Regions from separate parts of the Streptomyces sp. NPDC047108 genome, predicted to be linked through region 3. Evidence: riboswitches for the same ligand, from Rfam matches in the RefSeq annotation. Region 3 holds a riboswitch; each other region holds the start of a gene.

Region 1 (3,264 bases), on a different contig from region 3:
GGCGGTGACGTACACGAGCAGCAGGGTGAGCAGCGCGCCCGCGAAGGCGGCGACCGACAGGGACACGGGGCCGAACAGGCTCAGCCCGAAGACCACCACGACCACGGCCCCGAGCGACGCCCCCGAGGAGACGCCCAGCAGATACGGCTCCGCGAGCGGGTTGCGTACGAGTGCCTGCATGGCGGTGCCGACGACCGCGAGCCCCGCACCCACGACGGCCCCGAGCAGCACTCGGGGCGCCCGTACGGTCAGGACGATCGTCTCGCGCGCCGGGGACGCGACCGGTTCCGGGCCCAGGTCGGCGCCCAGCGCGTGCGCGACGATGCTCCACACCTCGCCGGGCGGCACGTGCACCGAGCCGATGCCCAGGCCCGCGGTGAGCGAGACCAAGAGCAGACCGCCGAGGACGGCAACGGTCAGCGCGAACGTGCGCCCGCGTCCACGGTGTCGGGGGCGGGCGGCCCGTACTGCGGTGGCGGGGGCGGCGGCCTGCGGCGGGGCCGTCACCGGAACCTTCCGGGGTGCAGGGCGCGCGCCAGGTCCTCGACGGCGTACGGCGGGCGGACCCCGACGAGGGTCGAGGTCAGCGGCACCACCACGAACCGCTTGTTCTTCACCGCCGGGACGTCGGCGAGGGCGGGCTGCGACAGCAGGAACTTCTTCTTCCGCTCGACGCTTCCGGCGCCCGCGTAGTCATAGATGGCGATGACCTCGGGCCTGCGGTCCACGACCTGCTCCCAGGACACGTCGCCGAAGACCTCGTCGAGGTCGGAGAAGACGTTGCGGCCGCCGGCAAGGCGGATGATCTCGGTGCCCAGGCCCTTGCCGCCGGCGGTGAACGCCGCCTTGTCGCCGCTGTCGTAGACGAACACCGGCACGTCGGAGGCTCCCTCGAGGGCGCGCTGCGTCCGGTCGATGCGCCGCTCGAGGCCGGAGACCAGTGCCTCGGCCCGGTCCCGGACGCCGAAGATCTTGCCGATGGTGCGGATCTCGGCGTAGGTGTCCTCCATGGACAGCTTCTTCTTCGAGCCGCAGTACTCGCGGTTGAGGTAGGTGGAGATCCCGGCGTCGGCGAACGCCGTGCGGGAGCGGCCCTCGTTCTCGGCGAACGCGCTGCCGTAGCCCCCGTAGACGAAGTCCGGTTCGGCCTCCAGCACGGTCTCGAACGACGGCTCCTTCTTTGCCAGTTCGGGGACGGCCTCGAAGTCCTTCCGGTACTGGGGCAGGACGGCCGAGTCCGGGTAGGCGGTGCCCACCATCCGGTCCTTCAGCCCGAGGGCGAGCATCAGCTCCGCGGGGTGCTGGTGGATGGTGACCACCCGGGACGGCGGTTCGCGGTGCGTCGTGCGCGTACCGCAGTTGTCGACGGTGACCGGGAATCCCTTCGCCGCCGGTGCGGACGCCTTGTCGCCGGCGTCGCCCTGGGAGGAGCCGCATCCGGCGAGCAGGGTCGCGGACAGGGCGACGGCCAGGGACACCGCGACACGCGTGAGGCGGCGGGGGCATGGGCGTGGGCGGGCGGGGGACGTGGGCAGGGGACGGGGCATGCCGTCGTACACGTAGAGCCTCCTGGGGAGTCCGCGCTCCTCGGAACGGGCCCGCGACAGGCCAGTGTCCTGACTCCCGGATCAGCGTGTGCCCCGGCCTTCCCGCGCGGAGCGCGGTGGCCGTGTGCACGGGGTCCACTCCCCGGTCACAGTGGCGGGACCGTGCCGGATTCGCACCGGCTTCCTGTCTCCCGTCGCGGTGATGACCAGGCGATATTACGTTCCTTTGGTCCGGAGGTGAAAGGGCGTGCGGATGTGATCCCTCGCGCGGTCCGGGACACCGCGCACCTCAACAGGCCCGGATCCAGGGCCGGTTCAGGCCCTCGACCGACGAACGCGCCAAAAGCGGAGGGTCCGCACGGTGTGGCCGGCGACACGGTGCGGGATCCGGCAAGGGGCCCTGCGACGCCGCGGTGCGGCCCGCGGACGGTGGAGCCGGGGGACCCGGCAGAATGCCGGGCATGCCCAAGGTGCCGAACATGCCGACCGCCGACGCGCTCACCCAGGTCTCCGCCATCGGCCCGTACTTCGCGGTGGCCTGCGGACCGCGGCCCGACGACGCCGGTTTCCGGCCGCTCACCGACCTGTACGAGGACGCGGCGGCACAGGCCGGCTACGTGACGACGATCGAACGGCGGCTCGGGACCGGCGGCCCACGCGTCGCCGCCTCCACCCTGCACATCGGCACGGCCGCGCGCCTGTGGTCGATCGCCCTGGCGACCGCCGCCCTCACCGGCCGCGTGCCGGACCTGGCGCCCGAGCGGCTGTGGTGGCGTACGCCCGAGTCCGGCCCCGTCGACCTGTGGCTGCGGGAAGTCCCGGCGCTCGCCGGAGGCGAGCTGTCCGAGGGCCTGTACGAGACCGTCCTGGTCCGCAATCTGCTGCCGCTGGGCGATGCCCTGCGGCAGCGGTACGGGCTGTCGGCGCGGATCCTGCCGGGCAACGCCGCCTCCGCGCTGATCGGCGCCGTCCCGCGTGCTGACGGCCCACGTCCCGGACGCGCCCGTGCCGCCGCTCCCGCTCGCCACCGCGCTGCTGGGCAGGGAACCCCTCGCAAGCGCCGGTGAGTTGACCCTGGCCCCCTTCACGTACCGCCGCCGCAGCTGCTGTCTCTACTACAAGGTCGACGGGCGCGGCCTGTGCGGCGACTGCGTGCTCCACGACCGGGGCGGGCGCGGACGCGGCACCGGCCCCGCCCGCGGCGCGAACTCCTAGCGGCGCGGAGCCAGTTCGGTGGCGTCCCGCTTGAAGGCCCACTCCATCGTCGGCTCCATGGTGAAGCGGAAGACGCGGCGTACGGGTGGCGTGCACAGCACCGTGATGAAGGCGGCGGCGAAGACGGTGACCGTGATCTCACCCTCCGGGGTGTGCAGCCACGGCAGGTCGTACCAGTCCCAGAAGCGGGACCCCTTGGCCAGGAAGCCGTGCAGCAGATAGCCGTAGAGGGTGCCCGCTCCCAGGGCGGTGAACCACATGCGCCGTTTGGGCACCCAGGTGAGGAAGCAGGCGACCAGCACCATCGAGCAGCCGAAGAGCGCGACGGTCATGACCGCGCCGCTCCAGGCGGGGGCGCCCAGTTCCTGTGCGCTGTCCCGCCGGTAGAACCAGACGGCGTTCATCCGCGGGGCCGCCCAGTACGCGACGGCCATGGCCATGGCGAAGACCGGAACGGACAGCGTCTTGATCTCCCTGCGGCGCAGAAGCTGAAGATGCTCCG
Region 2 (3,264 bases), on a different contig from region 3:
CGGCACGATCAGCGGCGGGTCGGGGGCGATCCGGCGTTCGCCGTCGATCTCCTCGGTCAGCTTGCCGAACGCCTGCAGGGTGTCGTGGGAGCGCGCTTTGTCCAGGGCGCGGGACAGGCGCTTGCGGTGGACCTTGTCGAGCTGCTCGGCCACGACCGCCTGGATCTCGTCCATGTCGAGGCGCGCGTACCAGACGTCGAGGTTGCGCATACCGGCGTAGAGGCGCATCTGCTCGCGGTACCGGCGGGCGGCGGTCAGGACGACACCCGCCCGTTCGGCGTCGGAGAAGCCGTTCTCCCGGCCCGCGATGACCAGGCTCGTGGCCAGCCGTTTGACGTCCCACTCCCACGGGCCGGGCAGGGTCTCGTCGAAGTCGTTGATGTCGAACATCAAGTGCCGCTCGGGCGAGGCGAGGAGGCGGAAGTTCAGCATGTGCGCGTCCCCGCAGAGCTGGGCCGTCAGGCCGCTCCGCGGGGTCGTGGCCAGATCGGCCGCCATGATCGCCGCGGCCCCGCGGTAGAAGCGGAACGGCGACTCCAGCATCCGCCCGTAGCGGATCGGCACCAGATCGGAGACCCGCGTGGCCGACTGGCTCTCGATGATCTCCAGAGGGTCCGGCCGGCCCTGCGAGGGCTCGAACTCGCCGTGCGCACTGCGGGGTGCGCCCGTGCGTGCCGCCTTTCCGCGGGCGGCGCGCTCCTGCGGCGTCGGCGCGGGCCCCGGCTTCCGCTCGGACCGCGCCGGGTAGGAGGAGCGCACGGAGGGGGCCGGGCGCAGCGGGGTGTACCCCGAGCCCGAACGGCCCTTGCGCGCGTCAGTTCCTTGACCGGCCATGACTCGCTCCTCGGGCTCGAGAACGTGGCCGTCGTCGGGCGTGCCGACCGGCGGTCTTCGACCATCTCACGGTGGCACACGTCCGCCGTGGCCGCACGATGCTGTCACCAGGTGTGACCGGGTCGTCGCGGAACGGAGTTGCCGTGGAAGGAGCGGGATTCCGGAGCCGCGGACTACGGATCGAGGGGGCCGCTGCGGAGGTTCCACCGTGGCCCGCGCCCGACGAGATGTGTCGCGGACAGCGGCGGCACATCGATGCGCCAGAACGCCTCCGGTGGTGCGGACAGCGCGTGCAGCACCGCCATCCGGATCACGCCGGGCTCGGCCACGACGACCATCCGGCCACCACGCCGCGCCACCTCGTCCCCCTCGATCCGGGCGGACTGCGCGAGCGCGAGCGTCCGGTCGAGCCATGCGGCGATGCGCTCGCCGAAGTCCAGCCTCGACTCGCCACCCGGCGGCACGTGGGCCGGGTCCTGGTGCCAGGCGCTGAACGCGTGGTGATCGTGCCGGCCGACATCATGGAGGGTGCGGCCCCGCCAGGCACCCATGTCGCAGTCGCGCAAGGCGGGTTCCACGTCCGCCCTCAGCCCGAGGGCGTCGGCGGTCTGCCGGCAGCGGGGGGACGGCGCACAGAACTGGCGCCATTGGCGCGCGGGAAGGGATGCCGCGGCGGCGCGCGCCGCCGCGACCCCGCGGTCGTCGAGCGGGCTGCCGTCGTCGAACCGCGCGTCGCCGAGAGCGTCGCTGCTCGCGGGGGAGATCAGGGTCATCCGGAGGGTGATGGGAGGGTCCTTTCGCCGGGGGTTCCGCCGCGCGGTGACGCGTCCGAGGTGACGCGGGCCTCCGGGGCGGTGCGCCGTGATGGTAGTGAACGGCCGTGCCGTACGTCACGGTCCGCGGAAGGGCAGCGGGCGGCGGCCCGGGACCGCCCGGCGTGACGCGGAGGGGCAGCAGCCGCCCGCGTACCGGCCTGACGGTCGGCGGTCGGCGTACGGGGGCGGGCCGTTGGCCGTCCCGCGCGGTCCGCCCGGTGATCGTCACACCCGTACGGCTCGGTGATCGTCCCGCCCGTTCCGCGCGCCGGCCGGGGACCGTTGGCCCATGGCCGGTATTGGCCGGCGGAACAGGTGGCTGTACCGTCTGGTCCGAAAGGACGACGGTGCGTACGGAAGTCCGGTGAAAATCCGGCACGGTCGCGCCACTGTGTGCCGAGCGGCAGCAACTCCCCGAGGGGTCGCCGCCGGTGAGTCAGACCCACGCTCCGTCGTCGCGTGCTCCACACGATGACGGGACGCGTGTTCCCGAGGAGGTCTCGCCATGGCCCAGTCCGCCGTTGCCCCCACCCCTGTTCAACCGCCTGCCGTAGCGCCGCTGCCGGTCCGGGCGATCCTGCCCTGGGCCGCGTTCGTCGGCGTCCTCATGCTCGTCCTGCTGTACTTCGTCGGCGCCGAGCAGGGTGTCTTCGCGGTGTTCTCCGGGGAGGGCGTCCACGAGTGGGTGCACGACGGCCGGCACCTTCTCGGCTTCCCCTGCCACTGAGTGGGGAAGCGCACACATGAACTCGGTCACCATCCGCACCCTGTTGGTGCGCGGCATGCTCGCGGGCGTCATCGCCGGAATTCCGGCCTTCGCGCTCGCCTATCTCCTCGGTGAACCCTCGGTCGACGCCGCCATCGCCTACGAGGAGTCCCACTCCCACGAGCACGGCGGCGTCGAACTGGTCAGCCGTACCGTCCAGTCGACCGCGGGCCTGGCCACCGGAACCCTGGTCTTCGGTATCGCCGTCGGCGGCATCGCGGCGCTGGCGTTCTGTTTCGCCCTGGGGCGCATCGGGCGCTTCGGGCCGCGGGCCACGGCGGCGCTCGTCGCCGGAGGCGCCTTCGTCACCACCTGTCTGGTGCCGTTCCTGAAGTACCCGGCGAATCCGCCCGCCTCGACCGACGCGGAGACGCTCGACCAGCGCACGGCGCTGTTCTTCCTCATGATCGCGCTCACCGTGCTGCTCGCCATCGGTGCGATCATCCTGGGACGCAGGCTCGCTCCGCGCCTCGGCAACTGGAACTCCTCGATCACCGCATCGGCGGCCTTCGTGGGGACGGTCGCCCTCGCGATGGTCTTCCTGCCGGTGGTCGACGAGACGCCGGCCGACTTCCCGGCCACCGTGCTGTGGGAGTTCCGGATGGCGGCCTTCGCCATCCAGGCGCTGCTGTGGGCCGGATTCGGCCTGCTCTTCGGGTACTTGGCCGAGCGGGTCCTGCTGCCGCGCACGGTGCGCGCCGAGAGCCCGGAGAGCCAGGAGAGCGGGGCCGCGGACGGTTCGGCGCAGCAGCAGTCGGCCGCGTCGGCGGCGAGCTGAGCCGTACGGAGGGAAGGACGCGTACGGAACGGCTCGTACGGACAGCGCGTACGGAAAGGCTCGTACCAGCG
Region 3 (3,264 bases):
ACCGCGTCGTAGGAGCCCCGCAGCTCCTCCAGGCACGCCACGACCGTTCCGAGCAGCTCCTCCTGGCGGCCGCCGTGGTAGCGGCTGGCGCTCATCTCGCCCACCGGCTTTCCCAGCAGTACGACTTGGCTGCTGCGGTCGCTGCCGGGCTTGAGCAGGACGGGGTTCATGAGCGCCGTCGGTTCGACGCGGGCGGCGGCGGCCTGCATCGCCTGGGCCCGCCCGATCTCCGCACCCTGCCGCGTCACGAACGAGTTCAGCGACATGTTCTGCGCCTTGAAGGGCGCGACGGCCACGCCCTTGCGCGCCAGCCACCGGCAGATGCCCGCCGTGACGACGCTCTTGCCCGCGTCCGACGTGGTCCCGGCGACCAGCAGGCCCCCGCCCCGTGCGCGCGTCATGCCGATCCCTTCCCGCTGTTCCCCCGGAGCCGTACGCCCCGCAGCCCAGTGCCCGTCCGACGGCCGCGACGGGACGCCGAGGACGCCGTACGGGCCGCACCCGCGGCACGCCCCGGCCTGTCGTCCCGTGCGCACAGCGCCCCCCACACCAGGCGCGCGCCCGCGCACGCCACGAGCGCGAGGACGTTCACGCGCCGGGAGAGCCGTACGGCCCGCTCGATGTCCGCCACCTTCACGGGGCGGTTGCCCTCGCCGAGCACCGGCCGGTGCTCCACGCGCCCGCCGTACGCCAGCGTTCCGCCCAGCCGTACGCCCAGGGCCCCCGCGAACGCCGCCTCCACCGGGCCCGCGTTGGGGCTCGGGTGGCTCCGGGCGTCCCGGCGCAGCACACGCCGGGCGCCGCGCGGGTCCGGGCCCGCCAGGACCGCGAGCGCCGCGGTGAGCCGCGAGCCGGGGAAGCCCACCACGTCGTCCAGACGGGCCGCCGCCCATCCGAACCGGACATGGCGGGGCGACCTGTGACCGACCATCGCATCAAGGGTGTTGACCGCGCGGAAGCCCACGAGACCAGGCACGCCCGCCGCGGCGCCCCACACCAGGGCGCCCACGACCGCGTCCGAGGTGTTCTCGGCGACCGACTCCACGACGGCCCGCGCCATCTGCTGTCCGTCCAGGGCCTGCGGGTCGCGGCCGCACAGATGCGGCAGACGCTCCCGGGCCACCTCCAGGTCCCCGGCCGCCAGGGCGTTGCCAACGGCCCGCGCCTCGCGGCGGAGCGACGTGCCACCCAGCACGGACCAGGTCGCGGCGGCGGTCAGGGCGACTGCCGCGGCGGGGGAGCGGCGCACGGTACGGGACAGCCCGGCCGCGACCGCCGCGGCTCCGCCCGCGCACACCACCGCGTACAGGGCGCCGTGGCCGCGGTGGTCGCGCCACAGGCGGCGCTCGGCGGCGGCAGCGGCCCGCCCGAAGACGGCCACGGGATGGGCGCGCCGGGGGTCGCCGACGACCAGGTCCGCGGCGAAGCCCAGTGCGGCGCCGTACACGAAGGAGGCGTGTTCGGCACGCATCGGATCAGGACGCCGTCACGCCTCGAAGGGAACGGGCGCGGCGGTGACACGGCACGGGAACTCTGGGCGTACGACGGCGGCCGGGCATGCGACATGTCCTCACTCAGGGTCCGCGCCCTGGCTCGACGTGACCGGCGGTGAGAGTCTCCTGGCTTCCGGATCGGCGCGACCCCCGGCCTTCCAACCCGCCGCTGCGGGCCGTGACTTCTGGGGTGGGGGAGCGCTCCCCGGTGACAGTGGCGGGACCGCGCCGGATTCGCACCGGCTTCCTCTCCTGCCGCCGTTTGGCTCGGGCAGTCCACCACGGTCCGCGAACAGCCGTCAACTGAGCTGTGACCTGCGAGATGAGGCCCACAGCAGCGCGGTCCGGGAACGGCTGTGCCGTTCCCGGACCGCGGAGGTGACCGGTGTGCCGCCGCCCGTACGGCAAACGGGTCGTCAGGCGACGATCAGATACAGGCCGTAGGCGACGGCCGCCGCGCACAGCCCGTAGCAGACGTACGCGCCGATACGGGCCGGGACGCTCGGAGCGGCGGTGGCCGCGACCGTGCCGTCCGGCTGCGTCTCCGCCTTCCGGGAACTGCCGACGATGCCGAGCGTGAACACGCCCACGATGCCGACGGTGACCACCAGGCTGACGCCGAAGACCTGGCCGAGTGCTGCCCAGTCGATGTCCATGCGGATGCTTCCTTCTTAACGCTGTCGAGTCGCGTGCCGGACCGGGCCGGCGCTCAGACCGAGACCTTGGAGCCGCTGGACGAGCGGGGCTCGCCGACCTTGGCGGCCTCGTCCGTCCCGGACGTCTCCGGCTGCTCCGCGGAGCCCGTGCCCGATCCCGAACCGCCCAGCGGCGGCGGGGTGACGGACCGGATGGCGGCGGTGATGACCCCGACCGGCTCCTCCGGGATCTCGGCGTCGTTGACGTTGGTGTGGTCGACCGGGCGGCGCCGGGAGGCGACCCAGATCGCGCCGCAGGCGAGGAGCGCCAGGACGGCCACGGCGGCGACCCCCGCGGTCCCCTGCTCGGCGAGCAGTGCCGCCGCCGCGCCGACCAGGCCCGCGGCCGGAAGCGTCAGCCCCCAGGCGACGAACATCCGGCCGGCCGTGGACCAGCGCACCACGCCGCCCTTGCGGCCGAGCCCCGAGCCCATGACCGCACCGGAGCAGACCTGGGTGGTGGAGAGGGCGAAGCCGAGGTGCGAGGAGGACAGGATGGTGACCGCGGCGCCGGTCTGGGCGGCGAAGCCCTGCGGCGGCTGGATGTCGGTCAGGCCCTTGCCCATGGTGCGGATGATCCGCCAGCCGCCCAGGTACGTGCCGAGCGCGATGGCGAGACCGGCGGAGACGATGACCCACATCGGCGGGTCGGCGTCCGGCGCGAGCGCGCCGCCGGTGATCAGCGCCAGGGTCATCACACCCATGGTCTTCTGCGCGTCGTTCGTGCCGTGGGCCAGGGAGACGAGCGCGGCCGAGGCGATCTGGCCGGCGCGGTAGCCCTTGGCGGTGGCCTTCGGGTCGGCCTTGCGGGCCGCGCGGTAGGTGAGGCGGGTGGCCAGCAGCGTGGCCAGACCGGCGACGATCGGTGCGGCGACCGCCGGGATGAGGACCTTCATGACGACCTCGTCGGCGTGGACGGCGCCGAAGCCGACCGAGGCCACGGTCGCGCCGATCAGGCCGCCGAAGAGGGCGTGCGAGGAGCTGGACGGGAGTCCTGCGAGCCAGGTCAGGAGATTCCAGACGATGGCACCCACCAGGCCCGCGAAGATGACTTCGGGCCGAATGCCGGATTCGTC

What was found. Region 3 has a riboswitch for cobalamin ahead of ABZ822_RS14980 (cobalamin biosynthesis protein). Riboswitches for the same ligand answer to the same signal wherever they lie in the genome.
Region 1: linked by a shared signal. The riboswitch ahead of ABZ822_RS29735 (ABC transporter substrate-binding protein) and the one ahead of ABZ822_RS14980 (cobalamin biosynthesis protein) in region 3 are both predicted to bind cobalamin.
Region 2: linked by a shared signal. The riboswitch ahead of ABZ822_RS24355 (CbtB-domain containing protein) and the one ahead of ABZ822_RS14980 (cobalamin biosynthesis protein) in region 3 are both predicted to bind cobalamin.

Annotation. Positions count from the first base shown of each region.
Region 1 covers NZ_JBEYUP010000025.1:32,879-36,142, reverse strand. The annotation lists gene ABZ822_RS29740 (iron ABC transporter permease) at 1-507, opposite strand, end outside; gene ABZ822_RS29735 (ABC transporter substrate-binding protein) at 504-1,559, opposite strand; cobalamin riboswitch at 1,589-1,773, opposite strand; gene ABZ822_RS29730 (hypothetical protein) at 2,009-2,614, shown strand; gene ABZ822_RS29725 ((2Fe-2S)-binding protein) at 2,616-2,762, shown strand; gene ABZ822_RS29720 (acyltransferase family protein) at 2,759-3,264, opposite strand, start outside.
Region 2 covers NZ_JBEYUP010000014.1:144,965-148,228, reverse strand. The annotation lists gene ABZ822_RS24365 (DUF2252 domain-containing protein) at 1-834, opposite strand, end outside; gene ABZ822_RS24360 (histidine phosphatase family protein) at 1,008-1,607, opposite strand; adenosylcobalamin (AdoCbl) riboswitch at 1,991-2,105, shown strand; gene ABZ822_RS24355 (CbtB-domain containing protein) at 2,155-2,376, shown strand; gene ABZ822_RS24350 (CbtA family protein) at 2,393-3,193, shown strand.
Region 3 covers NZ_JBEYUP010000006.1:54,004-57,267, reverse strand. The annotation lists gene ABZ822_RS14985 (cobyric acid synthase) at 1-401, opposite strand, end outside; gene ABZ822_RS14980 (cobalamin biosynthesis protein) at 398-1,471, opposite strand; cobalamin riboswitch at 1,613-1,744, opposite strand; gene ABZ822_RS14975 (hypothetical protein) at 1,910-2,149, opposite strand; gene ABZ822_RS14970 (inorganic phosphate transporter) at 2,203-3,264, opposite strand, start outside.